DNA from 4 places in the Mesorhizobium sp. 2RAF45 genome. Region 3 is predicted to be linked to each of the others. Evidence: riboswitches for the same ligand, from Rfam matches in the RefSeq annotation. Region 3 holds a riboswitch; each other region holds the start of a gene.
The links. A riboswitch is a leader RNA that binds a small molecule or an ion and turns the genes downstream of it on or off. The one in region 3 is predicted to bind cobalamin.
Positions count from the first base shown of each region.

Region 1 (6,935 bases), on a different contig from region 3:
TCGGGTGGATTCGGGCTCATTCCCACCATCCTCGCCGTGCTCGTCATGGGCATCGTCTTCGGCGCCATCCAGGGCACTATCTCCACCCGCTTTCGGCTGGAGCCGTTCATCGTCACGCTTGCTGGCTTGCAGGCGGCGCGCGGCCTGGCGCTGGTCGTCTCGGGCAACCAGTACATCAACATTTCCTATGGCGACGGGCCGGGCCTGGCACCGCCTGTGTTTGCGATCCTCGGAGAGCGGCTGTTCAACAACACCGTGCCGGTCGCCACCATCGTCTTCATCGTCTTTGCCGCGATCGCAACGATCGTGCTCAACACGACGCGCTTCGGCCGCTATGTCTTTGCCGTTGGCGGCAACGAGCGCGCGGCGCGCATTTCCGGCGTGCCCGTTTCGATGGTGAAGATCTCGGTCTATGCCATCACCGGTTTTGCTTCGGCTCTGGCCGGCATCGTGCACGCCGGCCAGTTCAATTTCGGCAGCGCCAATGACGGCATGGGCTACGAACTGACAGCCATCGCCGCCGTGGTCATCGGCGGCACAAGCCTGTTTGGCGGCGCCGGCTCGATGGTCGGCACCGTGGCCGGCACCATCATGCTGGGCGCGCTCGCCAACATCCTGCAGCTCAACAACATCACGCCGGCAATGCAGTTACTCGCGACCGCCGCGATCATCGTGCTGGCGGCAGTGCTTCAATCCCTCGTTCGCCGCCGCGAGGGTTTGGGTCGTTAGGAGGAAGGCGGCAACAAAGTCGAAGTCAACCAAGGTCTGGCCCCCGGCCCGACGAGGAGGAGAGTGAGTATGAAGACCACAAGACAAGGAACGAGGCGCACGCTTCACGCCGTGCTTCTGGCAGGCGCGGGCCTGTGCATTGCGGGATCCGCCCAGGCTGCAGACCCGATGGTCAAGGCCTGCGCCAAGGACGGCCAGTTCATCATCGGCTTTTCGCAGGCCAACAATGCCGAGCCCTATCGTCAGCACGTCAATGACGAGCTGACCGCGGCGGCCAAGGCCGTGCCGGGCTTCACGCTGCAGATCGCCGACGGCGCCGGCAACGTCAACACGCAGACCTCGCAGGTCGACAATTTCATCACCCAGAAGGTCGATCTGCTGCTGATCTCGCCCTTCGAGGCGGCACCGCTGACGCCGGCGGTGAAACGCGCCATGGATGCCGGCATCCCGGTCATCGAGCTCGACCGCAAGACGGTCGGCGATCCCGGCAAGGACTACACCGCCTTCATCGGCGGCGACAATTACAAGATCGCGCTCGAGGCCGGCAAATACACCGCCAAGACCTTGCTGCCGGATGGCGGCGAGGCGGCGGTGCTGGAAGGCTTGCCGAGCTCGACGCCGGCGGTTGAGCGGCTGAACGGCTTCAAGGACGGCGTCAAGGAGAATGCCAAGATCCAGGTCGTCGCCGAGCAGGCCGCCGACTGGGTGCCGGACAAAGCCCAGACCGCCTTTGCCGCCATGCTGCAGGCGCATCCCGACATCAAGGTGCTCTATGCCTCCAACGACATGATGGCGGCCGGCGCGCTGCTTGCCGCCAAGGGAGCTGGCAAGGACGTCAAGATCATCGGCACCGACGGCCTGCCCGGACCGGCCGGCGGCATCGAGGCCGTCGCAAAAGGCGACTGGGCGGCGACCTTCACCTATCCGACGGGCGCCAAGGAAGCGATCGAGATGTCGAAGAAGATCCTGCTCGACTGCGCGACTTCGGTGGAACCAACGGTGACGGTGGAAACGACCGCGATCACGGCGGAGAACGCCAAGCAACTGATGGGGAAGTGAGGGCCGGAGAGCCCGGCATTGAACTTGATGCGCAAGGCCCCGGAAGGGGCCTTGTTCGTTTTGGGAGGGCCTGCCGAAGAATGGCAACTTCATGGCGCACTTCGGTCATTCGCGCGGCTATAGATTTCTACGCCACGCGTGGTTGAGCTGGCCTGGGTTTGACCACGGTGGCGAGTATGATGCCGGCGACAATGAAGGCCGCACCGACCAGATCGTAATCGTGCAATTCCTCGCCGAGCAGCAGATAGGCAAGCATGGCGACGAACACCGTCTGCAGGTAGAGCAGCATGCTCGCCCGACTCGCGCCGAGTGTTTCCACGCTTTTGTTGTAGAGATAGTACATCAAGGCGCCGCCGGGTCCTGCCAGATAGGCGAGCGCGAGAATGCTGTGGACGTCCATGGCGGAGCGTGCGTCGTTGAACAATTCCCACAAATGGAAAGGCAACGCGACCAGCGCACCGGCGCCGAGCAGCAGCACGACCATCGGCAGGAGTTCGATGCCGAATTTGGCACGGCGCAAAAGCACGGTGTACAGGCCCCAGCAGAACGCGCTGCCGACGATCCACAACTCGCCGGCGTTGAACTCGAGTTGCAGCAGCGCCGTCAGGTTCCCGTGGGCAACGATGAAAATCATTCCGGCGAGCGCAACCAGCGCGCCAAGCGACTTCCACAATCCGAGCGGTTCGCCAAGCACGAAACGCGCGAGCACCATCGTCATGACAGGCGAAAGCGCCATGATGATGCCGGCCGTGGTGGCGTTGGTGTCGTTGAGGCCATGGTAGATCATACCCTGGCATAGGGTGAGGCCGATCGCCCCTACGGCGACGACCTCCAAGGCGCGAGTTCGCAAAAGCCCAATCATGGCGTCGTGATGACGGTGCACAATCGGCAGTAGGATGGCGCAGGCAAGCGTCAGCCGCCAAAAGCAGAGGCCCCAGGGCGGCATTTCAGGCGCCACCCATTTGGCCGCGATATAGACACCAGCCGAAAGCAGCCAGCACAGGATGGCGGCCGGATAGCCGGTCAAGGAGGATATGGGGCCGACCGCGGGTTGCGCGGCTTGATGCGCTATCGGCATTGCCTGCATGTCATGTCCTCCCCTTCGATGACGTCTGCCGACGGGGTAACATAACCTGCGTCGTTGGGTCATGCATCCGTTTTGAAGGGTGAGGTCGCGTACGCTTTTACTTTGGTATCGGGAGGTCGCGTGTCAGCTTTTCGCGTTGCATAGCCTGGCAGTGGCGGTTGGCAGTCGACCCAAATGTGACATTTAGTTCTGGTCGCGCTCCTGCCAGAATTTGGCATCCCGCCCCAACTGCTTACCTTGCGTTCAACTCCGCCATATAAGCATTCGAAATCCCGGGGGCGCCGCGAATGCTAGACAACTACAACCTCGACCGCTTCGGCGTGATCCACCAGATCGACGCCACGCCGATCACATACGACAAGCAATACATTTCCTATTACGAGGATCTGAGCGACCGGACCATCAAGCTCGGCTATCAGCGGCTTGGCTGGGTGCTGGGGATCACCGGTGAGATACCGCGGTCCGTGTTGGAGATTGGCTATGGCACCGGCACCTTCATTGAGGCCGCCAAGATTACCGGGGTTGCCGACTGTGCCGGCTGCGACATCACCAAATTTCCGCTGCCCGAGGGCGTCCGCTTTGTCGATTGGGACGAGGCGCTCGCCGGCTCGTGGGATCTCGTCGCCATGTTCGACGTGCTCGAGCACATTCCGGATCTGGGTTTCCTCGCCCGCCTTCAGACCCGCCACCTGGCCATCGCCGTCCCTTATTGCCGCTGGCGTGAACTCGGCGCCGATGGCGATGCGTGGTTCCGGACGTGGCGCATGCGTCTGCCCAACGAGCACCTGCACCATTTCGACCGTGACTCGCTGGTGGCGCTCCTCGCGCATTACGGCTTCGAATGCGTGACGCTGAATTGCTTTGAAGACGGGATCAGACTGCGGCCAGGCGAAGCGGGTCCAAATATTCTGTCAGGCTTTTTTAGAAAGCTGTAGCGCCGGTTTCCCTCGGCGACCGCGGCCAGGTGTCATGCCTCCTGCCTGGTGACCACTCGCGGCTGAAAACCGAGGTACCGCCGAAGACTTATTGCGCGAGGACAGGGGTTGACATCGTCGAGAAATATCGCTTCAAAGTAATGTTATTACATATTCTACGCAGCGCAGCGACATCGCAAAAAACCCATTGCGATGCGATCGATGGAAATCTACGGTGGGTGCGTGATGGTCCCCGCGCCGAAAGGCAAGGGGTGAAAAGGGAACACGGTGAGACCCGCAGAGGTCGAGACCGTGGCTGCCCCCGCAACTGTAAGCGGTGAGCAAGATCCGACGTGCCACTGGCCGGCAAGGCTGGGAAGGCAGGATTGCGCTGAGACCCGCGAGCCAGGAGACCTGCCATCACCGAGTTGACCGGACGGGGTGTGCCGGGAGGAGACGTGGACGTCGGTCTTGTCGTCCGGCTCGCCAGCATCCTTCCGTCGCTAGTTTTGGAAAGTGACGGAAAGTTGGACGGCGCCATCGATCATCGCATCATCGTGTGCACGCTTTGCCGTGACATCCCGACCGGCATCAGGTCGGGCGAAAGCCTGTGTGCCGATCTGCGCTCCCGGCTCGCGGCCTGCCAGGAACCCGCTGTGGCGCATGGCTTCACGATCGAAGGCGTCGAATGCATGGCGGGCTGTGCGCGGCCGCTGACCGTGGCCTTCCAGGCGCCAGGCAAGGCTTCCTATCTCTTCGGCTGCATCGACGCCGAGGCCGACGCCGGCGATCTCGTGCGATTTGCCAGGCTTTACGCCTCGCTTGCCGACGGCTGGTGCAATTCCGGACAGCGTCCGCCGCGGCTGCCGGGCAAGACGCTGGCTCGTATTCCCGGACCGGCCAAGGTTGAGGGCAACAGCCGATGACAACGCCGCTTCTCGAAGCCCGCGAACTCTGCGCGACGGCGAATGGCCGCGACCTGGTCCACGCCGTCAGCCTGTCGGTGGCCACAGGCGATCGCCTTGCCATCATCGGCCCCAATGGCGCCGGCAAGACCACGCTGCTGCGCATGCTGTCGGGCATGCTCAGGCCAAGTTCCGGCGAGGTGAAGCTTGGCGGGCGCCGCCTGGACAGGATCTCGACCGCCGAGCGGGCCCTGCACGTCGCCGTTGTCGGCCAGACCGACCAGCCGGACCCGCGGCTGGCGGTGATCGACTATGTCGAGCTCGGCCGCGTCCCGCATGCCGGACTAAGGCGCAGGAGCGAGGAGCGCGACATCGTCGTCGACGCGTTGCGCCGGACCGGCCTGTTGCCGCTGCTTGGCCGCAGCATAGGCTCGCTGTCGGGCGGTGAACGCCAGCGCGCCCAGCTGGCGCGCGCCATCGCGCAGCAACCGAAAGTGCTGTTCCTCGACGAGCCGACCAACCATCTCGATCCGCGCGCCCGCGGCGAGCTGCTCGAGCTCGTGGCCGGCTTCGGCATGACGGTGATCGCGGTGCTGCACGATCTGGCTTTGGTGGCGCCCTTCGCCACCAGGGTTGCGGTGATGAACGAAGCGCGGCTGCATGCGCTGGCCGCGCCGCGCGAGGCGCTGACCCAAAAGCTGATCCGCGAGATTTTCGGCGTCGACGTGTTTCGCCTGCGCCATCCGACCGAAGACCGCGAACTGACAGTCTTCGATGTTCCGAACCGCTCCGCGCCGCCATCCTGATCGACCCCATCCCTGATCCGACATTGTTCAACCAAGGAGCAAAATCCGTGAAACGTCTCGCCCTGTCGCTCGTCATCTCGCTGCTGGCTTCGTCAGCCTTCGCCTTCCCGGTCACCGTCGACAGCTGCGGCAAGCCGCTGACCTTCGACGCGCCGCCCAAACGCGCCGTCATCCATGATCTCAACATGGCCGAGATGGCCTTCGCGCTGAAGCTGCAGCCGTCGATCGTCGGCCTGACCGGCATCACCGGATGGTACAAGGTCGGCCCCGAATTCAAGGCCGAGCAGGGTTCTATTCCCGAACTGGCGCCCAAATACCCGACGCTGGAAAACCTCGTCGCCGTCGAGCCCGATTTCTTCTTCGCCGGCTGGTACTATGGCATGAAGCCGGGCGGCGACGTGACGCCAGACACGCTCGCCCCGCACGGCATCAAGACGCTGGTGCTGACCGAAAGCTGCGTCCATCTCGACAAGAACCGTCCGGCTGCCTCGATGGATCTGCTCTATGGCGATGTCGAAAAGCTGGGCAAGATCTTCGGCAAGGAGACCGAAGCCAAAAAACTTGTTGCCGGCTGGAAGGCGCAGCTCGCTGATATCACTGCCAAGGTCGGCGGCGCAAAGGGGACGCGGGTGTTCCTTTATGATTCAGGTGAGGACAAGCCGTTCACCGCCGGAAAATTCGCCATTCCGAGCGCCATGATCACGGCGGCGGGCGGCGACAACATCATGGCCGACATGGACACCAGCTGGGGCAACACGGATTGGGAAACCGTGGCGTCGCGCAATCCGCAATTCCTCATCCTGCTCGATTACCAGGATGGCGGCGGCTACAAGAAACTGCTCGACTTCCTCAAGGCGCACCCGGCGATGAAGGAGACGGACGCGGTCAAGAACGAGCGCTTCGTGGCGCTCCGCTATGCCGAACTGACGCCCGGCCCGGCAAACATCGAGGCGATCGGCAAGATCGCCAAGGCGATGCATCCGGAAGCGTTCTGATGCTTCTTGCCCCTGGGCATAAATCCGGAGCGCTTTCAGGGCACAAGGCGTTCGCGCTGGCGATAGTGGCGGGCACGGTAGCGGTCGTCGCCCTCGTGCTGCTGTCGATCGCCTATGGTTCGACACTGATCCCGCTGACCGACGTCATCGCCTCGCTTGGCCATGCCGTCGGATTGAACGAGCACCAGGTGTCTGGCCCGGTCGGCAAGATCGTCGTCGATCTCAGGCTGCCGCGCACGATCCTGGCGGTCTGTGTCGGCGGCGGCCTCGGCATAACAGGCGCCTTGCTGCAGACGGTGACCCGCAACGATCTTGCCGATCCCTTCCTGTTCGGCCTGTCGTCGGGGGCGGCGGCCGGTGCTGTTTCCGTCATAACCGTCTTTGGTGACAGTTTTGGCATCTGGACCTTGCCGGTCGCGGCCTTCACCGGCGGCATACTG
Region 1 covers NZ_JBFRGG010000004.1:70,599-77,533, forward strand. Annotated here, with positions in the region: gene AB4Z43_RS13320 (ABC transporter permease) at 1-729, shown strand, start outside; gene AB4Z43_RS13325 (substrate-binding domain-containing protein) at 799-1,788, shown strand; gene AB4Z43_RS13330 (DMT family transporter) at 1,916-2,875, opposite strand; gene AB4Z43_RS13335 (class I SAM-dependent methyltransferase) at 3,163-3,810, shown strand; cobalamin riboswitch at 4,020-4,225, shown strand; gene AB4Z43_RS13340 (DUF1636 family protein) at 4,248-4,715, shown strand; gene AB4Z43_RS13345 (ABC transporter ATP-binding protein) at 4,712-5,500, shown strand; gene AB4Z43_RS13350 (ABC transporter substrate-binding protein) at 5,548-6,495, shown strand; gene AB4Z43_RS13355 (FecCD family ABC transporter permease) at 6,495-6,935, shown strand, end outside.
Region 1: it holds a riboswitch for cobalamin, as region 3 does, so the genes downstream of both, AB4Z43_RS13340 (DUF1636 family protein) here and AB4Z43_RS02665 (CbtB domain-containing protein) in region 3, are expected to answer to the same signal.

Region 2 (6,935 bases), on a different contig from region 3:
GCGAGTTGTCGACCGAAGTTGCGGCGGGCTGGTTGGCGCCATTGGAGCCATAGTTGTCGCTGCCCGCGAAAGCGCTGCCGGAGATGGCCAGAACGGCGGCGGCAGCAAGGATGAGCTTGTTCATGTTAGTCTCCTGAATTTCTGGATTTCACGGGAATGGCCGGCATCGCCGCCATTTCCGTGAACCGGCATTACTTGCCGAAGAGGTTGCGGTCGGCGCCCTGCTGAGCAGGCACCTGGGTGGCCGGAGCCGACTTGTCGACCGAAGCCGTGTAGGAATGGTCGACCGCAGCGGCCGGCTGGTTGGCACCGTTGGAACCGTAGTTATCGCTGCCAGCGAAGGCACTGCCGGAAATGGCCAGGACGGCGGCGGCAGCAAGGATGAGCTTGTTCATGTTAGTCTCCTGAGTTTCTCAAGATCGGCCAGAGCGGCGGGCGAAAAGCCCGCCATTAGCCGGGACCCGTTGTTAGTTATTGCCGAAGAGGTTGTGATCTGCGCCCTGGGCAGGCGTCTGAGCAGCCGGTTCCGACTTCTTGGTCGAAGCGGTGTACGAGCTGTCGACAGTCGTGGCTGCGGCGGCATTCGAACCGTAGTGGTCGCTACCAGCGAAGGCGCTGCCGGAAATGGCCAGAAGGGCGGCGGCAGTGAGAACAATCTTTTTCATTTTTAGTACTCCAGTATTTTTTCCGTCCGTCTAGCGGCGTGTCTTGGGATTGAAATCGCGTCGTTCGGACAGCCCCGATGTGGGAAAGCCAGATCGCCGTTTCCAATCACGAAGTTGTTCCGTGTGGACCAAGAATCCACCACTTGAAATTGTGCCAGAGGTTTCCTTGCCATAAATTTTTCTTCTTGATATCAATCACTTAATAAAAGCCAGCCGCAAGATCACAGACTGTATCGGAGGTCCAGTGTTCACACCGTCCTGCACGCACCGTCAACAGAAACGAACCGTTCGGTTCGATTTTAGAATCCTCTAATAGTCACTTTTCGAAACCGTTAACCTTTTTTTGCCCCTGTTCCGGGTCGATTTTGACAGCCAGTACAGCTATCGGCGACGACGATTTTCGTGACCGCTGTCCGCGCCCAGATCGTTGCGCATGCGTGTCGCGCCGCATGGATGCGATGTCGCTTTCATGCCGATGTCGCAAACGCCGTCGTGATTAGATCATGTCATCTCAGGTGCCGCTTCGTGACGACGGGGCGGAGAATTGGGAAGCCGGTCAAAATCCGGCGCTGCCCCCGCAACGGTGGTGGAGTTCAAGTCGCAACGGGAGACCACTGGGCGAAAGCCTGGGAAGGTGTCGCGACCGTCCGCAAGGACACTCCAGAGCCCGGAAACCAGCCCGAGATTTTTGAACTCGACTGATCGCGGTGGGCGGTCAAGAGGCGGATGGCGCGCGCCCGGCTTTCGCCGGCCTGCGTCTCATCCTTCCTCAATCACCACCAGTTCAGTCCTTGAAGTATGAGGACAGGACATGGATGCGCGCAACGATATGCTGAGGCTCTTGAACAGCCGCAGAGAGGGCTTCTCGCTCGAGCAGCCCTTCTATACCGATCCCGATTTCTTCAAGCTCGACATGGAGCTGATCTGGTATCGCGACTGGCTGTTCGTCGGCCATGATTGCGAACTGCCCAAGCCCGGCAGCTTCATCACCGTGCAGATCGGCGACTATCCGGTCGTGCTGGTGCGCGATCAGCAGGGCAAGATCAACGCTTTCCACAATTCCTGCCGCCACCGCGGTAGCCGCGTCTGCAACACCGACAAGGGCATGGCCGCCAAGCTGGTCTGCCCCTATCACCAATGGACCTATGAGCTGGACGGAAGGCTGCTGTTTGCCCGCCAGATGGCCGACGGTTTCGACAAGAGCCAGTTCGGCCTGAAGCCGGTCGCCTGCGAAAGCGTGGCCGGCTATATCTTCATCTGCCTGGCCAAGGAACCCGCCGACTTCTCGCCGATGCGGGCGATGATCGAACCCTATCTCAAGCCGCACCGGCTCAGCGAAGCCAAGATCGCCTTCGAGAGCACGATCGTCGAGAAGGGCAACTGGAAGCTCGTCTGGGAAAACAACCGCGAGTGCTACCACTGCGCCGGCAATCACCCGGAGCTGTGCAAAACCTTCCCGGAAGCCCCGACGGTGACCGGCGTGCAAGGCGCCGACAGCGATCCGGAGATGCTGGCACACTGGGCCAAATGCGAAGCGGCCGGCCTGCCGAGCAAGTTCCGCATAGATCCGGCCGGGCAATACCGCGCCACCCGCGCGCCGCTGCTGCGCGATGCGGTCAGCTACACGATGACCGGCAAGCGGGCGGTGAAGAAGAACCTGTCCGACAGCGTCTCCGCCGACCGCATCGGTTCCTTGCTGCTCTATCACTATCCGACGACGTGGAACCACATTCTGGGCGACCACGCCGTCACCTTCCGCGTGCTGCCGATCAGCGCCACGGAAACCGCGGTGACGACCAAATGGCTGGTTCACAAGGATGCGGTCGAGGGTGTCGACTACGATCTTGCCGAACTCACCCATGTCTGGACCGAGACCAACGACCAGGATCGCCGCATCGTCGAGGAAAACGCCTTCGGCATCCAGTCGCCGGCCTATGAACCCGGCCCCTATTCGGAGCTGCATGAGGGCGGCGTGATCCAGTTTGTCGACTGGTACGCCCGCTTCATCGGTCCGCGCCTTGCCGACGATGGCCGGCCGGCCCTGCGCAGTGTCGCCTGAGGGGTTTGGGGATGAACGCGATGACGGATCTTGGCCTCTATCGCCATCTCGACCAGATGGCGCCCTGGAACGACAGGCTGCAGGTGCTGGAAGTGATCGGCGTCAGCGACGAGGCGCCTGACGTCAAGACCTTCACCTTCCGCTCCGACAACCAGACCTGGTTCCGCTACAAGCCGGGCCAGTTCGTGACGCTGGAACTGCCGACGCTGGACGGACCGCTGATGCGCACCTATACGCTGTCGTCGTCGCCGTCGCGGCCGTTCTCGATCGCGGTGACGGTGAAGGCGCAGGCCGGCAGCACCGGCACACGCTGGATGTTCGATCACCTGGTGCCCGGTTCGCACGTCAAGGCCTATGGGCCGAGCGGCGATTTTTCGCTGCACAGCCATCCGGCGGCCAAATATCTGTTCATCTCGGCCGGCTCCGGCGTGACGCCGATGATGTCGATGCTGCGCTGGCTGAACGATTGCGCGCCATGGACCGATGTCGGCTTCGTCAACTGCGCGCGTCGCCCGGAAGAGATCATCTTCCGCAAGGAGCTCGAACTGCTCGGCGGCCATATGCCGGGCCTGTCGCTCGGCTTCATGATCGAGGAGCGGTCGAGCCGCGAGGGCTGGTACGGCCATATGGGCCGCATCGACGCGATCCGGCTGCCGCTGCTGGCGCCCGATTTCCGCGAACGCGAGATCTTCTGCTGCGGTCCGGATCCTTTCATGCGCGCCGTGCGCGGCATGCTTGAAGCCGCCGGCTTCGACATGACGAAATACCACCAGGAGAGCTTTGCCGCCCCCGCGGTGGAGGAAGTCCCGGCGCCGTTCGCGTCGCCCGGGGAAGACGGCATTGCCGTTCCCGTCGAGGCCACACCGATCCGCTTCGCGCTTTCGGATGTCGATGCCGAGTGCGTCGCCGGCCAGACCGTGCTGCAGACGGCGCGCTCCTCGGGCGTGCGGATCCCAGCGGCCTGCGAATTCGGCCTGTGCGGAACCTGCAAGGTGAAGAAAGTCTCCGGCGCCGTCGAGATGAGCCACAATGGCGGCATCCTCGATCACGAGATCGATGACGGCTTCATCCTCGCCTGCTGCTCGAAGCCGCTTTCGGCTCTCGAAATCGAGGCGTGACAGCGTCGGGCGGCCCCGGCACCGCAGCCTTGCCAGGCAGTTGCGGCTGTTGTTTCCAGGACCCTTGCGACCTTGATAGGGACGTGCCTCGGGAGCGGCTTATAAGGCGTTCTCGTGCGGCTTCGTTACCCGCCGCAGCGTCAGATTGATCCTGCCGCCGTTCTTGAGCAGCGCCGAGGTCGAGGGATAGATGCGGTCGACGCCGTGGAAGGCGAGACGGCCCTCGCCGCCAAGCACGACGACGTCGCCGCTCTTCAGCCTGAACGATTTGGTGGCGCCGTCGCGCGTCGTCTGGCCGACCCGGAACAGGCAATCGTCGCCCAGCGAGACGGAGACGACTGGCGCCGAGAAATCGGCCTCGTCGCGGTCCTGGTGCAGGCCCATCTTCGCGTCGGCCGTGTAGAAATTGATAAGACAGGCCTCCGGCGGATTCGGATAGCCCGACACCTGCCGCCACAGCTCGAGCAGGCCCTCCGGGATCGGCGGCCATGGCTCTCCTGTCAGCGGATGCGTCGGCTGGTAGCGATAGCCGCGCTCCTTGTCGGTGACCCAGCCGAGCGGGCCGCAATTGGTCATGCGCACGCTCATCTCCTTGCCGGTGCGCGGCATGGCAGGGACGAACAGCGGCGCCTGCTGGATGATGCCTCTCACCTCTTCGACCAGCGCCTCCTGAACAGCGCGGGAGAGATAGGCCGGCATGTGGCGGACGCCGTTGGGCAGAACGAGCATGGAATAGCGCACCTTGAGATGGTTCGAGCCCGCAAGATGCCACCATCAACGGAAAACAGCGACCCGAAAGCCGTCGCCGATTGCACTGCTGCGGCTATTGCTATCTGGGTCAGGGCCGCAACATCACGGCCTCGCTGAAGCGCAACTGGCAAAAATCGAAAACGCCGCGCGTCCTTTCGGATGCGCGGCGCTTGATTAAGCCGTTTCGAGACTGCCTGGCAGCCGAATCAGGGGATGCGCAGCACCTGGCCCGGATAGATTTTGTCCGGGTGGGTCAGCATCGGCCTGTTGGCCTCGAAGATGGCGGTGTTCTTGGCGCCCTGGCCCTTGCCGTAGCTTTTCTCGGCGATCTTCCAGAGGTTATCGCCCTTCTGGACGGTGTAGAAGGTCGGTTCCTTGGCCGGGGCAGCTGCCTTGCCGGCGTCCGGCGCGACCTGCAATTCGTCGGCCTGCACCTTGGAGACGCCCAGCGTGTTGCCGACGGCGATGACCGCCTTTTCAAAGATCGACTGGTCCTTGACCACGCCCTTCAGCACCGCCGTGTCGCCCTGCACGACGACCTGCACGCCATCGGTGCCGAGCTTGTGTGAATCGAGCTCCTTCTTGAGCGTGTCGGCCGTGGGTGCGGCTTCCTCGTCGCCGCCGATGCCCAGTTTCTTGCCGACGCTCTTGACGAAATCGAACATGCCCATCTCTGGTCTCCCTTGCTGTGGCAATGGCGAAACCTCGCATCTGCGGTGCGAAATGGAAAGCCGTTTTATGCACGCGGCTGGTGTGGTGCTTAGTCGTTTTCCACCCGGCCGCGCAGCTTCTTGATCGTGCCGCGTCCAGCCTTGCTCTTCAGCCGCCGCTCCACCGCGCCTTTCGAGGGGCGCGTCTTCTTGCGGGGTGGCGGCGGCGGTTCGGCGGCCTTGGCGACAAGCGCCGTGAGCCTCGCTCTGGCATCTGCCCGGTTCTGCTCCTGGGTGCGGAAGCGCCCGGCCTCGATGACGATGACGCCGTCCTTGGTGGCGCGCTGGCCGGCAAGCTTGATCGTGCGGGCACGCACGCGTTCCGACAGGCCGGCCGCGCTGGCCGCGTCGAAGCGCAGTTGCACGGCGGTTGCCACCTTGTTGACGTTCTGACCACCCGGCCCCGACGAGCGGATGAAATCCTCGTGCAGGTCACCGGGATGGATCACGGCTTCGTCTGATATGATGATATTGTCATCGATCGGCATGCCGCAGTCATGGCGCGGCGGCGGACAAAAGAAAAGGCCCGATCGAAACCGGGCCTTCGATGGTACTGCGCGGCTACGATGCCAAGCGATCCGGGCTCTTACTCCGCCGCTTCCTGCATGCGAGGCGCCGCCCCCATCACGGTTGCATCGACATGCGGCTCGAATTTCTCGAAGTTGACGGCGAACATGCCGACCAGTCTTGCCGCCTGGCGGTCATAGGCAGGCTTGTCGACCCAGGTCGAGCGCGGATCGAGAATGGCGCCGTCGACGCCAGGCACCGCTACCGGCACCTCGAAGCCGAAATTGGCGTCGGTGCGGAATTCGGCTGTCTTCAGCGAGCCGTCGAGCGCGGCGGTCAGCAGAGCGCGCGTCGCCTTGATCGGCATGCGCTTGCCGGTGCCGTAGGCGCCACCGGTCCAGCCGGTGTTGACCAGCCAGCAATCGGCGCCGTGGCTGGCAATGAGCTCGCGCAGCAGATTGCCGTATTCCGAGGGGTGGCGCGGCATGAACGGGGCGCCGAAGCAGGTCGAAAACGTCGCTTCGGGTTCGGTGACGCCCTTTTCGGTTCCGGCCACCTTGGCCGTATAGCCGGAGAGGAAATGGTACATCGCCTGCGCCGGGGTCAGCCGCGCGATCGGCGGCATCACGCCGAAAGCGTCGGCGGTCAGCATGATGATGTTCTTGGGATGACTGGCGCGCCCGGTCTTCGAGGCATTGGGGATGAAGTCGAGCGGGTAGGCGCAGCGTGTGTTTTCGGTAAGGCGACCATCGTTGAAGTCCGGCACGCCGTCGGCGTCGAGCACGACATTTTCCAGCACCGTGCCGAAGCGCTGCGTGGTGGCGAAGATCTCCGGCTCGGCCTCGGCCGACAGCTTGATCGTCTTGGCGTAGCAGCCACCTTCGAAATTGAAGATACCGTGCGGACCCCAGCCATGCTCGTCATCGCCAATCAGCGTGCGCGACGGATCGGCCGACAGTGTCGTCTTGCCGGTGCCGGAAAGCCCGAAGAAGACGGCCGCGTCGCCCGCCGGCCCTTCATTGGCCGAGCAGTGCATCGGCATCACGCCCTTCTGCGGCAGCAGATAGTTGAGCATGGTGAACACCGACTTCTTCATCTCGCCGGCATAGGAGGTGCCACCGATCAG
Region 2 covers NZ_JBFRGG010000003.1:484,014-490,948, reverse strand. Annotated here, with positions in the region: gene AB4Z43_RS11820 (DUF680 domain-containing protein) at 1-124, opposite strand, end outside; gene AB4Z43_RS11815 (DUF680 domain-containing protein) at 192-395, opposite strand; gene AB4Z43_RS11810 (DUF680 domain-containing protein) at 468-665, opposite strand; cobalamin riboswitch at 1,162-1,362, shown strand; gene AB4Z43_RS11805 (aromatic ring-hydroxylating oxygenase subunit alpha) at 1,477-2,724, shown strand; gene AB4Z43_RS11800 (2Fe-2S iron-sulfur cluster-binding protein) at 2,745-3,842, shown strand; gene AB4Z43_RS11795 (alpha-ketoglutarate-dependent dioxygenase AlkB family protein) at 3,942-4,571, opposite strand; gene lysM (peptidoglycan-binding protein LysM) at 4,799-5,263, opposite strand; gene arfB (alternative ribosome rescue aminoacyl-tRNA hydrolase ArfB) at 5,353-5,790, opposite strand; gene AB4Z43_RS11780 (phosphoenolpyruvate carboxykinase) at 5,889-6,935, opposite strand, start outside.
Region 2: it holds a riboswitch for cobalamin, as region 3 does, so the genes downstream of both, AB4Z43_RS11805 (aromatic ring-hydroxylating oxygenase subunit alpha) here and AB4Z43_RS02665 (CbtB domain-containing protein) in region 3, are expected to answer to the same signal.

Region 3 (6,935 bases):
GACCAGGAACAGGAAGGTCGAGGCGATGCAGCGCGCGTAGATCTTCCACCAGCCGAAGGCGGTGAGGCCTGGATCGGTATAGCCGAAGAATTCCAGGTCCCAGGTGAAATGGTAGCTCGCCATGGCCAGCAGCGCGACGCCGCGCACGATGTCTATGGCGACGATGCGCTTCGAAGGCTCCGGAACGGGTGCGGTCGGCGTATGGATGGTCATGGTCTCGCGATCTGATTCAGCCCTGCGTGAGAACTATCACGGTTGGACCGGACAGAAGAAGGCCGGGGCACCGGATCAAGCGACGCTTTGAGGTGTGCCGATGTTCAGGTGATGCCGGCCTGCAAACGGCGGCTTTCTGCGCTTCCGGTGCTCACGGACCTGAATGTCCGCTCCGCTCCAGTTCTCGAAAACCGCCATTTTCGGCTCGGCCTGACCTGAATCTCAACACACCTTGGGCCAGCGCCGGGAAGTCGTTGACCGACTTCGCTTTTCACGGCCTATGCGTCGGTTTCCTCTTAATCGTCCGGGAACGGCCAAGGCAGATTTGACCGGTGATTCTGCTTTGGGGAAGCAATGTCCACCCATGTGCGCCATCCGATCTGGCTTCCGGCCCTCAGGGCCGCGGATGCGCGCACCTTCGCCTCGCTCTATGCTGTCGAATCCTTCGCTCGCGCCACGGTGTCGAGCGTCATCCCGATCCAGGCCTACGAGATCCTGCACAACGAGCAGATCGTCTCGATCCTCTACACCATCGTGGCGCTGCTCGGCCTGTCGGTGACCCTGTTCATGCCGATGCTGATCCGCCGTTTTGCCCGGCGCTGGGTCTACACCGCAGGCGCCTGCCTGCTCGCCATCGGCTCGCTGTTCTTCGTCACCCATACGCTGGCCGGGCAATTGGCGGGCATGCTGTGCCGGGTGATGGGCGCCAGTGCACTTTCGATCACGCTCAATCTCTACATCATGGACCACATCCGCAAGACCGACTTCATGCAGGCCGAATCGCTGCGCATGGCGTGGTCGATGCTCGCCTGGACCGGTGGGCCGACGCTCGGCATCTTCCTCTACACGCGATTCGGCATCTACGCCGCGCATGGTGCGGTGGCGGTGTTCGCGCTGGCCCTGCTCGCACTGTTCTGGACCTATCGGCTGGGCGACAACCCGTCGATCCGGCCCGGCAAGACACGGCCGGCCAATCCGCTCGCCAATATCGGCCGCTTCGTCGCGCAGCCCAGATTGAGGCTTGCCTGGCTGATCGCCTTCGGTCGCTCCTGCTTCTGGACGACGTTCTTCGTCTATGGGCCACTGTTCATGGTGATCACCGGCGAGGGCAAGCTGGCCGGCGGTCTGCTGGTTTCGGCCGGCAACGCGCTTTTGTTCATGGCGATCTTCTGGGGCAAGGCCGGAAAACGCTTTGGCGGCCGGCGCACCATGACATTTGCCTATTTCGCCATGTCGGCGATGCTTCTGGCGGCGGGCACGGTCGGCGAAACCGTGCCGCTGCTCACCGGCGCCTTCCTGTTGTGCGGCGCCTTTTTCACCATAGCGCTCGATGCGTTGGGCTCGACCGCCTTCATGCGTTCGGTGCGCTCCTATGAGCGGGCGCAGATGGCGGCGGTCTACCGCACCTATCTCGATTTTTCCGAGCTGACGCCGCCGCTGGTCTATTCGGTGGTGCTGGCCTTCTTCGGACTGGGCTCGGTGTTCGTCACGCTCGGCCTGCTGGCGGCGGTTTGCGGGTTCGTGACCTGGCGTTACCTGCCGAAGTCTCTGTGAGGATCACGGTGAAAGTGCCGCATGCTGCTCGCGCACCCAGTTGTGGAAGCGGTGCAGTTCATACTCCTCGGGCATGAGCACGCCGGCCTGGTGGCGCATCGAGCGCAGGCCCCTCTGGTTGACCTCGCAGATGGCGGCGTCCTCTTCCAGCACCTGTGTGCCGAAGGCGACGATGTTGTCGATATCGGTCGCGGCCAGCGCCTCGGGCGCGAACAGCCACTCGGCGACAAGTTCGGTCTCTTCCGGGCCGAGCGGCACCAGGCGTACGGTCCTGACATAGTCGACATGACCGACGATGAACATCGAGGGCAGGCTGGTGGCGTAGGTCTGGCCGGCGGCGCGTTCGGCTGGCGTCAATCCGGAGAAGACCGGCCCGTGCGCCTGGCCGTCGCGCGACCAGGTCTCGGCGCCGGCGCGCAGGCCGCCGGAAAATTCCGGTGCGTCATTGTCGGCATGGCGCGTCCATTCGGGATCGTCGTGCCGGCTCATCAGGCCGCGGCCATAGATCGGCACCAGCCGCGAGAGGTCCTTGTGGACGCCCGGGCAGTGCAGGCACTCGTTGAAGTTTTCCCAAAAGATCTTCCAGTTGCAGTGCATTACCTTGCGCAGCACATGGCCTGATACCAGCGTTTCCAGCGGCCAGTTGCCGAGATTGCCGGAGGCCGGGTCGAAGGATGCCTGCGCTGAGCCCGCCGCATCCTCCTGCAGATTGATGAACACGAAACCGCGCCACACCGAGAGCGCGACGCGGTAGAGCGGATGGTCGGCCTTGTCGAAGCCATCGGGCAAGGATTTCGACGGCACGCGCACGAGGTCGCCGCGCAGCGAATAGGACCAGGCGTGGTAGGGGCAAGTGATCAGTCGCGCCTTCAGCCGGCCCTCGCTCTCCTGGCAAAGCTGCGAGCCGCGGTGGCGGCAGGTGTTGTGGAAGGCGCGCAGCGCGCCGGTGTCGTCGCGCAGCACGACGATGTCCTGCGTGCCGATGCGGAATCGGCGGAAGGCCAGCGGCTGGGCCAGATCGGCCTCGCGGCAGATGAGCAGCCAGTTCTTGTACCAAATGGCATCGAGGTCGCGCTGGTACTTCTCACCATCCCAATAGGCCGATGAGGGCAGGGTCGGTTCGGCCTGGGTCAGGCCATTGTAAGGGGCGCGCTCGCTGGCAGTGGGCTGCATGGCTGGCTTCCTGTGAAGCGGCCAGCCGACACCCGGCAGGAAGAATTGTCAATTCTCGTGCCTGCAAACGGCATGGCGCAATCGCGCTGTTTGCCGGCGGAATTTGGTTTGCCGCGTGTCGCGATTTTCCCTATAGTCATGCAGTCGTCGGTTCCGTTTTGGAGCCAAGAGGGAATGCGGTGCGGGCGAAATTCTTGCCCAATGCCGTGGCTGCCCCCGCAACTGTGTGCGGTAGTCCTCTCCATATGCCACTGAAGGTTCGTCTTCGGGAAGGTGGGGAAGGGCGCTGATCCGTGAGCCAGGAGACCTGCCGACGACGGCAAAACTGACAGGCCCTCGGGTGGAGGGTGAAAGGACAAGATATGAATACCGCTTCCGTCTCCCTCGGCGCCTCCGTCTCCTCGCAGTCGGGCTTCATGCAGCTGGCGCTCGCCGCACTGCTCGGCACTTTCATCATCGGCTTTGTCGGCTTCTCGCATATCGAAGCGGTCCACAATGCCGGTCATGACAACCGGCATTCGATGGCTTTTCCCTGCCACTGACAAGGATCTGACATCATGAACCTGTTTCGCAACGTCGTGTTCATCGCGGCGATCGCAGGGCTCGTGGCCGGCGTCGTTCTTGCCTGCATGCAGGCCTATGCCACCGTACCGCTGATCCTCAAGGCGGAAGTCTACGAACAGGCCGAAGGCGGCCATGGCCATGACCATGCCGCCGCACCCGCGGCGCCGACTGGGGCCGCCAGTGGCAACGCGATGAGTTCGGCCGCACCGGCGGCAAATTCGATGAGCGCCGCGACCCCGGCACCGGCCGCAGCCGCCGCTCCGGCCGAAGACGAAGGCTGGGCACCGGCCGACGGCTTCGAGCGCTTTGCCTTCAACGTGGTGTCCAATGTCGTCACCGGCATAGGCTTCGCGCTGATCCTGGTCGCGGTTTCGGAATTCGCCGGCGGCATCGGCAATTGGCGCCAGGGCGTGTTCTGGGGTCTGGCCGGCTTTGCCATCTTCACACTGGCGCCCGGTCTCGGCCTGCCTCCGGAACTGCCGGCCATGCCGGCCGCCGACCTGACGCAGCGCCAGATCTGGTGGGTGGCAACCGTGATCGCGACCGCTATCGGGCTCGGCCTGATCGCATTCCGCAAGTCGCTACCGCTGGCCATCCTTGCCGTGGCGCTGATCGTTGCTCCGCACATTGTCGGCGCGCCGCAGCCCGACAGCTTCGAGACGCCGATCCCGGAGGGCCTGCACCACCAGTTCGTGGTGGCGGTGACGCTGACCAATCTGGTGTTCTGGCTGGTCCTCGGCGCCGTCGTCGGCGTGGTGCGCGGACGCTTCACTGGCACGGCGACCAGCCTGCGCGACAGCTTTGCCTGATCGCAACAAGCTGACCTTCATCATCGGCGGTGCGCGCTCCGGCAAGAGCGCGCATGCCGAAATCCTGGCGACGGCGTTGCCGTCACCGTGGACCTATATTGCCACCGCGCAAGCCTATGACGACGAAATGCGCGAGCGCATCGCGCTGCACCGCTCGCGGCGCGGCGAAGGCTGGACGACCATCGACGCGCCGCTCGACCTTGCCGGCGCGCTCGAGGCCTTGCCGGACAACCAGCCGGTGCTCATCGACTGCCTGACGCTGTGGCTGACCAATCACATGCTGGCCGATCACGACGTCGGCGCCGAGTGCCGGCGGCTGGCGGATGTGCTGTCGCGGCCGCGCGGCCCCTGGTTCGTGGTCTCCAACGAAGTCGGGCAAGGCATCGTGCCGGACAATGCCCTGGCGCGCCGTTTTCGCGATGACGCCGGCCGGCTCAACCAGCAGGTCGCGGCGATCGCCGATACGGTGCTGCTGATGGTGGCGGGGCTACCGCTCAAGGTGAAGTGACATGACCGACATCGACAACAAGCCCACCGAGGACCGGGACGAAGAGCGCCATCGCGCCAAGATGGCCAAGCGCAAGGCGGTGCAGGATGCCGAGGTGGCGAGCAAGACGGTCGAAAAGGGACTGCTGATCGTCAACACCGGTCCGGGCAAGGGCAAGACCACGGCCGCCTTCGGCCTGGCGCTGCGGATGCTCGGCTATGGCAAGCGCGTCGGCGTCGTCCAGTTCATCAAGGGCAAGTGGCACACCGGCGAGAAGGATGCGTTTGCCGCTTTCGGCGACCGCGTCGTCTGGCATGCGATGGGCGAGGGCTTTACCTGGGAGACGCAGGATCTGAAGCGCGACATCGCCGCCGCCGAGGCCGCCTGGGCCAAGGCACTGGAGTTGATCGCCGATCCCTCGATCAGCCTTGTCGTGCTCGACGAGCTCAACATCGCCCTGCGCTACGATTATCTCGATCTCGACAAGGTGGTTGCGGCGCTGAAGGCGCGCCGCGAGGGCCTGCATGTCGTCGTCACCGGCCGCAACGCCAAGCCGGCGCTGGTCGAGGCGGCCGATCTGGTCACCGAGATGGGCGTCACCAAACACCACTTCTCGGCAGGCGTGAAGGCGCAGCAGGGGATCGAGTTCTAGAACGCAAGAACGGCGATGACCGAAACCACGGCGAACAACGCGATCAGCAAATAATCGGCGACGCGGTAGAGTTTCAGCGCCCGCCTGATGTCGCCGCTGTCGACGTCGCGGAGGCCGCCTTCGCCCATGAAGACGTCGTCGACCACGATGCCGCCATAGCTGCGCGGGCCTGCAAGCGCCAGGCCAAGCGCGCCGGCCATGGCTGCTTCCGGCCAGCCGGCATTGGGAGAGCGGTGCTTTTTGGCATCGCGCCGCACCGCCTGCCAGGCATTGCGGGGATCGGCGTCCTTGACCAGGAAAGCCGCCAGCACGATCAGCAGCGCCGTCAGCCGCGATGCCGGCAGGTTGATCCAGTCGTCGAAGCGCGCCGCCGCCCAGCCGAAAGCCTCGTGGCGGGGGGTGCGGTGGCCGATCATCGAATCGGCGGTGTTGGCGGCCTTGTAGGCAGCGCCGCCGGCGAGCCCGCCAACACCTGTCCAGAAGGCGGGGGCGACGATGCCGTCGGAAAAATTCTCGGCCAGGCTCTCGATCGCCGCGCGGCAGACGGCGGCACGGTCGAGCGCTTCGGGATCGCGGCCGACGATGCGCGAGACGGCGACACGGCCCATTGCGAGGCCGCCCGATTCGAGCGAGTCAGCCACGGCCTCGACATGTTCGTAGAGGCTCCTCTGCGACAGCAGCGATGTCGCCAGAAGCGCGGCGATGAAGAACCCCAGGGGCACGAACCAGAGCAGGACAAGCTGGACGCAGAGGCCGATCACCGCCGGTACCAGCACGATGATCAGCAGCGCCTGGACGCCACGTTGGCGACGCAACGCGTCGGGATCGGTGGCGCGGTTGAGCCTCAAGTCGAGAAAGGATATCAGCCTGCCGAACCACGTCACCGGATGGCCGATGGCGCGGAAGAGCCAGTCCGGGTAACCCAGGACAAATTCGACGGCCAGTGACAGGAAAGCGATCAGGACAGACATGAAGCTTCTTGATGGAGCGGTGGACCATGGTGGGAGTCTTGGCAGGGCGAGGGCGCTTTTCCCCAACGCTCCTCTGCCTTTCGTCGACCTTTCGACCGGTATCAACCCGCACTCCTACCCGCTTTTCGACCTGCCCGCCACCTCGCTGTGGCGATTGCCGGAAGAGGCACGGGCGCGTGAGCTGATGGAGATCGCGGCCAGCACTTATGGCGCGCCGTCGCCGGCCAATGTCGTCGCGGCGCCCGGCACGCAGATCCTGCTGCCGCGCGTGGCATCGCTGGTCAGGCCCCGCGAGGCTCTGGTGCTGGGGCCGACCTATGCCGAACATGCGCGCGCAGCGGCGATCGCGGGGCATCAGGTGAGCGAAGTCAGCGATTTTGCGGCGCTGGCGCAGGCCGACCTTGCCGTCATCGTCAATCCGAACAACCCGGATGGGCGCGTCATCGAGCGCGACCGGCTGCTGGCACTGGCCGCCGGGCTGCGCGCCAGAGGCGGGCTGCTGGTCGTCGACG
Region 3 covers NZ_JBFRGG010000001.1:532,215-539,149, reverse strand. Annotated here, with positions in the region: gene AB4Z43_RS02680 (heparan-alpha-glucosaminide N-acetyltransferase) at 1-213, opposite strand, end outside; gene AB4Z43_RS02675 (MFS transporter) at 568-1,767, shown strand; gene AB4Z43_RS02670 (aromatic ring-hydroxylating oxygenase subunit alpha) at 1,771-2,940, opposite strand; cobalamin riboswitch at 3,072-3,269, shown strand; gene AB4Z43_RS02665 (CbtB domain-containing protein) at 3,303-3,482, shown strand; gene AB4Z43_RS02660 (CbtA family protein) at 3,498-4,313, shown strand; gene cobU (bifunctional adenosylcobinamide kinase/adenosylcobinamide-phosphate guanylyltransferase) at 4,306-4,821, shown strand; gene cobO (cob(I)yrinic acid a,c-diamide adenosyltransferase) at 4,823-5,452, shown strand; gene cbiB (adenosylcobinamide-phosphate synthase CbiB) at 5,449-6,423, opposite strand; gene cobD (threonine-phosphate decarboxylase CobD) at 6,422-6,935, shown strand, end outside.

Region 4 (6,935 bases), on a different contig from region 3:
CCACGCTCGACCGCGTCGCGGGCACGCGAACGGCTGGCAAACAGGCCGCGCTGGACGAGCAGGTCGTCGAGCCGCTGGCGTGTGCTGGCTGGCAGAGGCGAGTTCATCGGCCTTCATGGCGAAAGCCGGCAGCGAAGGCAAGGACATTGGGACGGACGAAGAACATCCTCGCACGCAGGCGAATGGGTCAAGCCGCCCCGGGGCTTGCTGGAATCGCTTTGGGTCCGGCACAATGTTAGGGAGGAGAGCCGTTTGCTGTCAGAACTCGGAGGAGGAACGAATGCTGACGGGAACCTGCCATTGTGGCGCAACCCACTGGACCCTGGAAGGCGATCCCGGGCCGGTGACGGCCTGCAACTGCACGCTCTGCCGTCGCTATGGCGTGCTCTGGGCCTACGACTATGTCGACGAACGCATTCGCGTTTCGGGACCGACGGACAGCTATACGCGCGCCGGAAAGGCCACACCGTCGCTCGAAATCCTGTTCTGCCCGACCTGCGCCTGCGTGCTCGCCTGGCGTGGTTTGCGCGCCGAGGAATCTGGTCGCACACGCATCGCCGTCAATGTAAGGCTGGCGCCACCCGAGGCGGTCGCCGATCTGCCTATCGACCATTTCGATGGCCTCGACACATATGACGACCTGCCCCGCGACGGGCGTTGCGTGCGCGACATGTGGTTCTAGAAGATGGTGCGGGACACTTGGCGCTCGACGGCCGGAGACAAACCGTCGTCGCGACCCCCCGATGCCTGCACAGCAGGATGCTCGGTGGCATTGGCAGGCGGCGGAACATGATCCGGCAAGACCACAAGCTGCGGCACCTGCTTGTAGGAAAAGCCGCCGCGGATATCACCCATCTTGCTGGCAACGATGCCCAGCGCCGCCTTTTCGAGATTGCGATCATAGCGCGTCTCGGCGGCGGCCGGCGCGACTATGGTGGCCAAGAGGGCCACGCCGCACAGAAGCGTCTTCATTGTTCTTGTCTCCCTGCCTGACGCCGATCTAGCAGGGCGCCGTTGAAAAACGGCCAAGGGACACGGTAAGCAAAACGCCAAACGGCAGTGTTAACAATGCGTTACGAAATCAAGCCGGCAAACTGATTCAAGCGCTTCAGATTTTGAGTCAGGCGCGCTGGGCGCGGGCCGTATGATCGAGCGCGGTGAAAACGGTGCGGACGATGCCGGTGGCATCGAGCCCGGCATCGGCATACATTTTTTCCGGCTTGGCGTGATCAGTGAACACGTCAGGCAGCACCAGCGGGCGCACCTTCAGGCCGCTTTCCAGCAATCCCTCATGGGCAAGGAACTGCAGCACATGGCTGGCGAAGCCGCCAATGGCGCCCTCCTCCACCGTGACCAGAACCTCGTGCGAGCGGGCCAGCCGGCGGATCAGATCCTCGTCGAGCGGCTTGGCGAAGCGGGCATCGGCAACGGTGGTGGAAAGCCCGGCCGCGCCGAGTTCCTCGGCAGCTATCAGGCAATCCTGCAGGCGCGTGCCGAAGGACAACAGCGCCACCTTTGTGCCTTCCCTGACGATGCGGCCCTTGCCGAGTTCGAGAACCGAGCCGCGCTCCGGCATGTCGACGCCGACGCCATTGCCGCGCGGATAGCGGAAGGCGATCGGGCCGTCATCATAGCTTGCGGCGGTGCGCACCATATGGCGCAGTTCCGCCTCGTCAGCCGCCGCCATCACGACAAAGCCCGGCAGGCTTGCCAGGAAGGTGGTGTCGAAGGCGCCGCAATGGGTGGCGCCATCGGCGCCGACGAAGCCGGCGCGGTCGATCGGGAAGCGCACCGGCAGTTTCTGGATCGCGACGTCATGGACGACCTGGTCATAGGCGCGTTGCAGGAAGGTCGAATAGATCGCCGCGAACGGCTTGTAGCCTTCGGTCGCGAGACCGGCAGCGAAGGTCACAGCATGCTGTTCGGCAATGCCGACATCGAAGGTCCGTGACGGGAACACTTCGCCGAACAGATCAAGCCCTGTGCCGCTCGGCATGGCGGCAGTGACAGCGACGATGCGGTCGTCCTCGCGGGCTTCCTGGATCAGGCTCTCGGCGAACACCTTGGTGTAGGCCGGTGCGTTGGCCGGCGCCTTGGCCTGCGCGCCGGTGATGACGTCGAACTTGTTGACGCCGTGATACTTGTCCGCGGCGGCTTCCGCCGGCGCATAGCCCTTGCCCTTCTGGGTGACGACATGGATCAGCACCGGGCCTTCGCCATTGTCGCGGACATTCTTCAGCACAGGGATCAGATGCTCGAGATTGTGACCGTCGATCGGGCCGATGTGGTAGAAGCCGAGCTCCTCGAACAGCGTGCCGCCGGTGACGTAGCCGCGCGCATGCTCAACCGCCCTTGTGATCGCACGATCGGCGCGCTTACCGAGATAGGATGTCAGCTTCTTGCCGAAGTCGCGCAGGCCGGCATAAGCCTTGCCCGAGGCGAGCCGCGCCAGATAGGCGCTCATCGCGCCGGTCGGCGGCGCGATCGACATGTCATTGTCGTTGAGGATGACGATGAGTCGGGCATCGAGCGCGCCGGCATTGTTCATCGCCTCATAGGCCATGCCGGCCGACATGGCGCCGTCGCCGATGACGGCGATGACGTTGTTGCGGCCGCCGGAGAGGTCGCGGGCGGCGGCCATGCCGAGGCCGGCAGAGATCGATGTCGAGGAGTGGGCGGCGCCGAAGGGGTCGTATTCGCTTTCGGCGCGGCGGGTGAAGCCGGACAGGCCGCCCTCCTGGCGCAATGTGCGGATGCGGTCGCGGCGGCCGGTCAGGATCTTGTGCGGATAGGCCTGGTGGCCGACATCCCAGATCAGCCGATCGTCCGGCGTGTTGAAGACGTAATGCAGCGCCACCGTCAGTTCGACCACGCCGAGGCCGGCGCCGAGATGGCCGCCGGTGCGCGACACCGCGTCGACCAGTTCGAGGCGAAGCTCGGACGCCAGTTGCGGCAATTCGCTCTCGTCAAGCGCGCGCAGATCCGCCGGAATGCGGACCTTGTCGAGAAGCGGCGTATGCGGCGTTGCGTTCACGGGTGCTCAGGCTTTCTGTTCAACGGCGGGATAAGCCGCCGGCCGGCGAAAGTAAATGCGTGTCGGTGACGCGGATCAATCAGATCCCCTCGCCGATTTCCTCAGCTTTCCGGCAGCGGGATGAACTCTTTCTCATCTCCAGGAACGATATCGAAGCGTCCCGTCTTCCATTCCTGCTTGGCCTGTTCGATGCGCTCCTTCGACGAGGAGACGAAATTCCACCAGATGTAGCGCTGCGAGCCAAGCGAGGCTCCGCCGAAAAGCATGAAATGCGCACCGATGTGCGACGATATGATGATCTCGTCACCGGGCCGGAACACCAGCAACCGCTCTGCCGGAAAGACGTCGCCCGAAATCGCGACCTCGCCTTCCAGCGTGTAGATGGCGCGCTCTTCCGCGTCGGCGGGAATCTTTATACTGGCGCCCGGCGCCAGCCTAAGGTCGGCGTACAGTGTCTCGGAATCGGCTCTCACGGGGGAGCGCAACCCTTGAAAATCGCCGACGACGATGCGGCCGCGGACGCCTTCGGCATCGATCTCGGGCAGCCGCAAGGCAGCGGTGTTCTCGAAGACCGGGGCCACTTCCTCCTTGCCATCGGGCAAGGCGAGCCATGTTTGCAGGCCGGAGATCGACATCGGCGCTCCACGCAATTCCTCCGGCGTGCGCTCGGAGTGGACGATGCCGCGGCCGGCGGTCATCAAATTCACGTCGCCCGGCTGGATCACCATTTCGGTGCCCAGGGAATCGCGATGACGGATCTTGCCGTCGAACAGATAAGTCACCGTCGACAGGCCGATATGCGGGTGAGGACGGACATCGAGAGCCTGGCCTGCCCGCAGGATCGCCGGACCCATGCGATCGAAGAAGATGAATGGCCCGACCAGCCGCCGCCTGGCGGTCGGCAGAGCGCGGCGCACCTCGAAGCCGCCAATGTCCTTGGCATTCGGGATGACCATCAGTTCGATCTGGTCGCTGGCAAAGGCGTCGCCGGCTTCAGGGTCTTTTCCGGGAAAGAAGCTCATGGGCTCTCCTTGTCAGCGGTCGAGGACCGCTCTGGCCGCATCAGGCAAAGCGGATCGCCGCTTTTGCCCGCAGTTTGGCCGCCACCTCTTCGCGGTTGCGCGGGTGCTGATTGGTTTCGAGCGAATCGAGAAGTTCGCGCGCCGATGCCGCAATGACTTCGACGGCGTGATCGAACGCATGCTGGTTCTGTTTCGAGGGCCGTGTCGTTCCGCTCAGCTTGCGAACGAACTGAAGGGCCGCGTCGCGCACTTCGTCATTGGTTGCCGGCGGGTCAAAATTGAACAGGGTCTTGATGTTTCTGCACATCGCTTCCGTATCTCCTCTTGTCCTGGAGCCGTTTCAATCGGGACGAGCTTAATCCTCAACCTTGATCGTGTCCAAAAACCGGTAAGGCTACTCCGCGCCTCAATCCGCGTCGAGCGGCTCGGTTCCGACCGGCTTGCCGTCGCGCGACAGCCTGATCTTCTCGACCTTGTCTTCGGCGGCCTTCAGCAGCCGGTCGCAATGCGCCTTCAGCGCCTCGCCGCGCTCGTAGATCTTGATCGACTGGTCGAGCGGCACGTCGCCACGCTCCAGATCATCGACGATCTTCTCCAACGCGTCGAGTGCCTGTTCGAAGCTCATCGCCTTGACGTCTTCGTTGGTTTCACCAGCCATCATTCATCCTTTCATCAGTCGCCCGACATGGGCGGCGACCGAAAATGCCAGTCCCTGCAGATCGTAGCCGCCCTCGAGCAGGCTGACGAGCCGGTTGCCGCTGTGGCGCGCGGCGCGCTGCATCAGCTGGCCGGTCGCCCAGTCGAAATCGTCCTCGGTCAGATTGATCTCGGCCAGCGGATCGCGGTGATGCGCGTCGAAACCGGCCGAAATGATGATCAGATCGGGCGCGAAATTGTCGAGCGACGGCAGCACCCGCGACAGGAAGGCATCGCGAAACACCTCACTGCCGGTCTGCGGCGCCAAGGGTGCATTGACGATGTTGCCGGCGCCGGTCTCGGTCTTCGCGCCAGTGCCGGGATAAAGCGGCATCTGGTGCGTCGAGCAATAGAGAACCGAGGGATCGTCCCAGAAAATATCCTGCGTGCCGTTGCCGTGATGGACATCCCAGTCGACGACGGCGACACGCTCGGCGCCATGCTTCTTCTGCGCATAGCGCGCCGCAATCGCCGCCGTGTTGAAGAAGCAGAAGCCCATTGCGGTGGTCTTTTCGGCATGGTGGCCGGGCGGCCTTGCGGCGACGAAGACATTGTCGGCGCGGCCTGCAAAGACGTCGTCAACAGCGGCGTTGGCCGCGCCGATCGCGGCGATCACCGCCTGCCAGCTCTTCGGGCTGGCGGTGGTGTCGGCATCGATGCGGGCAATACCCTCTTCGGGAATGGCGGCACGCACACGGGCGACGAAATCGGCGGGATGGGCGTAGAGGATGGTGGCCTCGTCGCCCTCCGGCGCTTTGACACGATCGAGCGCGGCAAAAGCCTCGTCGTCGAGCACGCGCTCGATGGCGCGCAGGCGGTCCGGCCGCTCGGGGTGACCGGGCGGTGTGATGTGTTCGAGGAAGATCGGATGCGTGTAGAGACGGGTTGTCATGCTCCCTATCTAGTGCCCCGGCGCCGCGATGGCCATGCATTGCAGCTTGATGGCTGGGGAAAATCGCGCCTGCGTCCATTGGCGTCGCTGCGGGGATTGGCGCGGCCGAGCCTTCGGCGTAAGGTCGCCGCTACTGCCTGGTGCCCGTCGCAAGCGGGAGAATCGGGAACACGGTTGAATTCCGTGGCGTGCCCAACGCTGTGAGGGGGACCGCGCCGGTAAATGCCACTGTCGATGACGGGAAGGCACCGGACGCGGGTTGATCCCAAGCCAGAAGACCGGCCTGGCAGGCATCGTCATCCGCATGGTCAGGCGGACGGCATTGATAGCGATCGCAAGGGGACACGCGATGCCGGAACACATGACCGCTGCTTCAGGTGACGAGTTTGACCAGATGGCGCGCGACGCGGTTTACCGCGCCATGTTCACGCGGCGCGACGTGCGCAGCCATTTTCTGCCCACCGGGCTCGACGACGCGGTGCTGGCGCGGCTTCTGCTTGCCGCCCACCATGCACCGTCGGTCGGCTTCATGCAGCCGTGGAATTTCATCGTCATCCGCGACGCCGCGCGACGGGCTGATGTGCGCGACCTGTTCCTGGCCGCGCGCGAGCAGGAATTGCCTGAAATCGAAGTGGAAAGACAGGCGCTCTACCGCAAGCTCAAGCTTGAAGGCATCTGCGAAAGCGCCCTCAACATCTGCATCACCTGCGACCGCGAGCGCTCAAAAAACTCGCCGCTGGGACGTTGGCACAATCCGGAGATGGATCTCTACAGCACGGTCTGCGCGGTGCAGAATTTCTGGCTGGCCGCGCGTGCCGAAGGCGTCGGCGTCGGCTGGGTCAGCATCATCGAGCCGCAAGCGTTGAAGAGCCTGCTGTCCATTCCCGAGCACGTGACGCCGATCGCATATCTCTGCGTCGGCCGGGTTTCCGAGTTCGCATCCAAACCGGACCTGGAAACGCATGGCTGGGGCCGGCGGCTGCCGCTGCCCGACCTGATCATGAGCGAGACTTTTTGCGGGCAAGGAGAGACGCCACTCAAGTCAGCGGTGGCGCACCTCAACACGGTTGCTGCTGCGCAGGCGAATCCCGCCGATCAGTGCGTCGCGCCGGCCGTGCCCCAGCGCGAGCCGCCAAAGGAGGCCAGCGCCTTGTCCTTCAACTCTCGGAACTTCGACGACGCCTCGGCCAGCCGGGCATCCCAGGCCGGGTCAGGCACCTGGCCGGCGATGGTCTTGAAATAGACCTGCATCAGGCAGGCGATGGCGAAGGGCTCGATGAAGGCCGCCTTG
Region 4 covers NZ_JBFRGG010000006.1:125,054-131,988, reverse strand. Annotated here, with positions in the region: gene AB4Z43_RS18290 (TlyA family RNA methyltransferase) at 1-107, opposite strand, end outside; gene AB4Z43_RS18285 (GFA family protein) at 281-682, shown strand; gene AB4Z43_RS18280 (hypothetical protein) at 679-972, opposite strand; gene dxs (1-deoxy-D-xylulose-5-phosphate synthase) at 1,121-3,034, opposite strand; gene AB4Z43_RS18270 (pirin family protein) at 3,136-4,056, opposite strand; gene AB4Z43_RS18265 (DUF2277 domain-containing protein) at 4,097-4,363, opposite strand; gene AB4Z43_RS18260 (exodeoxyribonuclease VII small subunit) at 4,463-4,714, opposite strand; gene AB4Z43_RS18255 (histone deacetylase family protein) at 4,718-5,644, opposite strand; cobalamin riboswitch at 5,766-5,945, shown strand; partial or broken gene bluB (5,6-dimethylbenzimidazole synthase) at 5,949-6,620, shown strand; gene AB4Z43_RS18245 (hypothetical protein) at 6,740-6,935, opposite strand, start outside.
Region 4: it holds a riboswitch for cobalamin, as region 3 does, so the genes downstream of both, bluB (5,6-dimethylbenzimidazole synthase) here and AB4Z43_RS02665 (CbtB domain-containing protein) in region 3, are expected to answer to the same signal.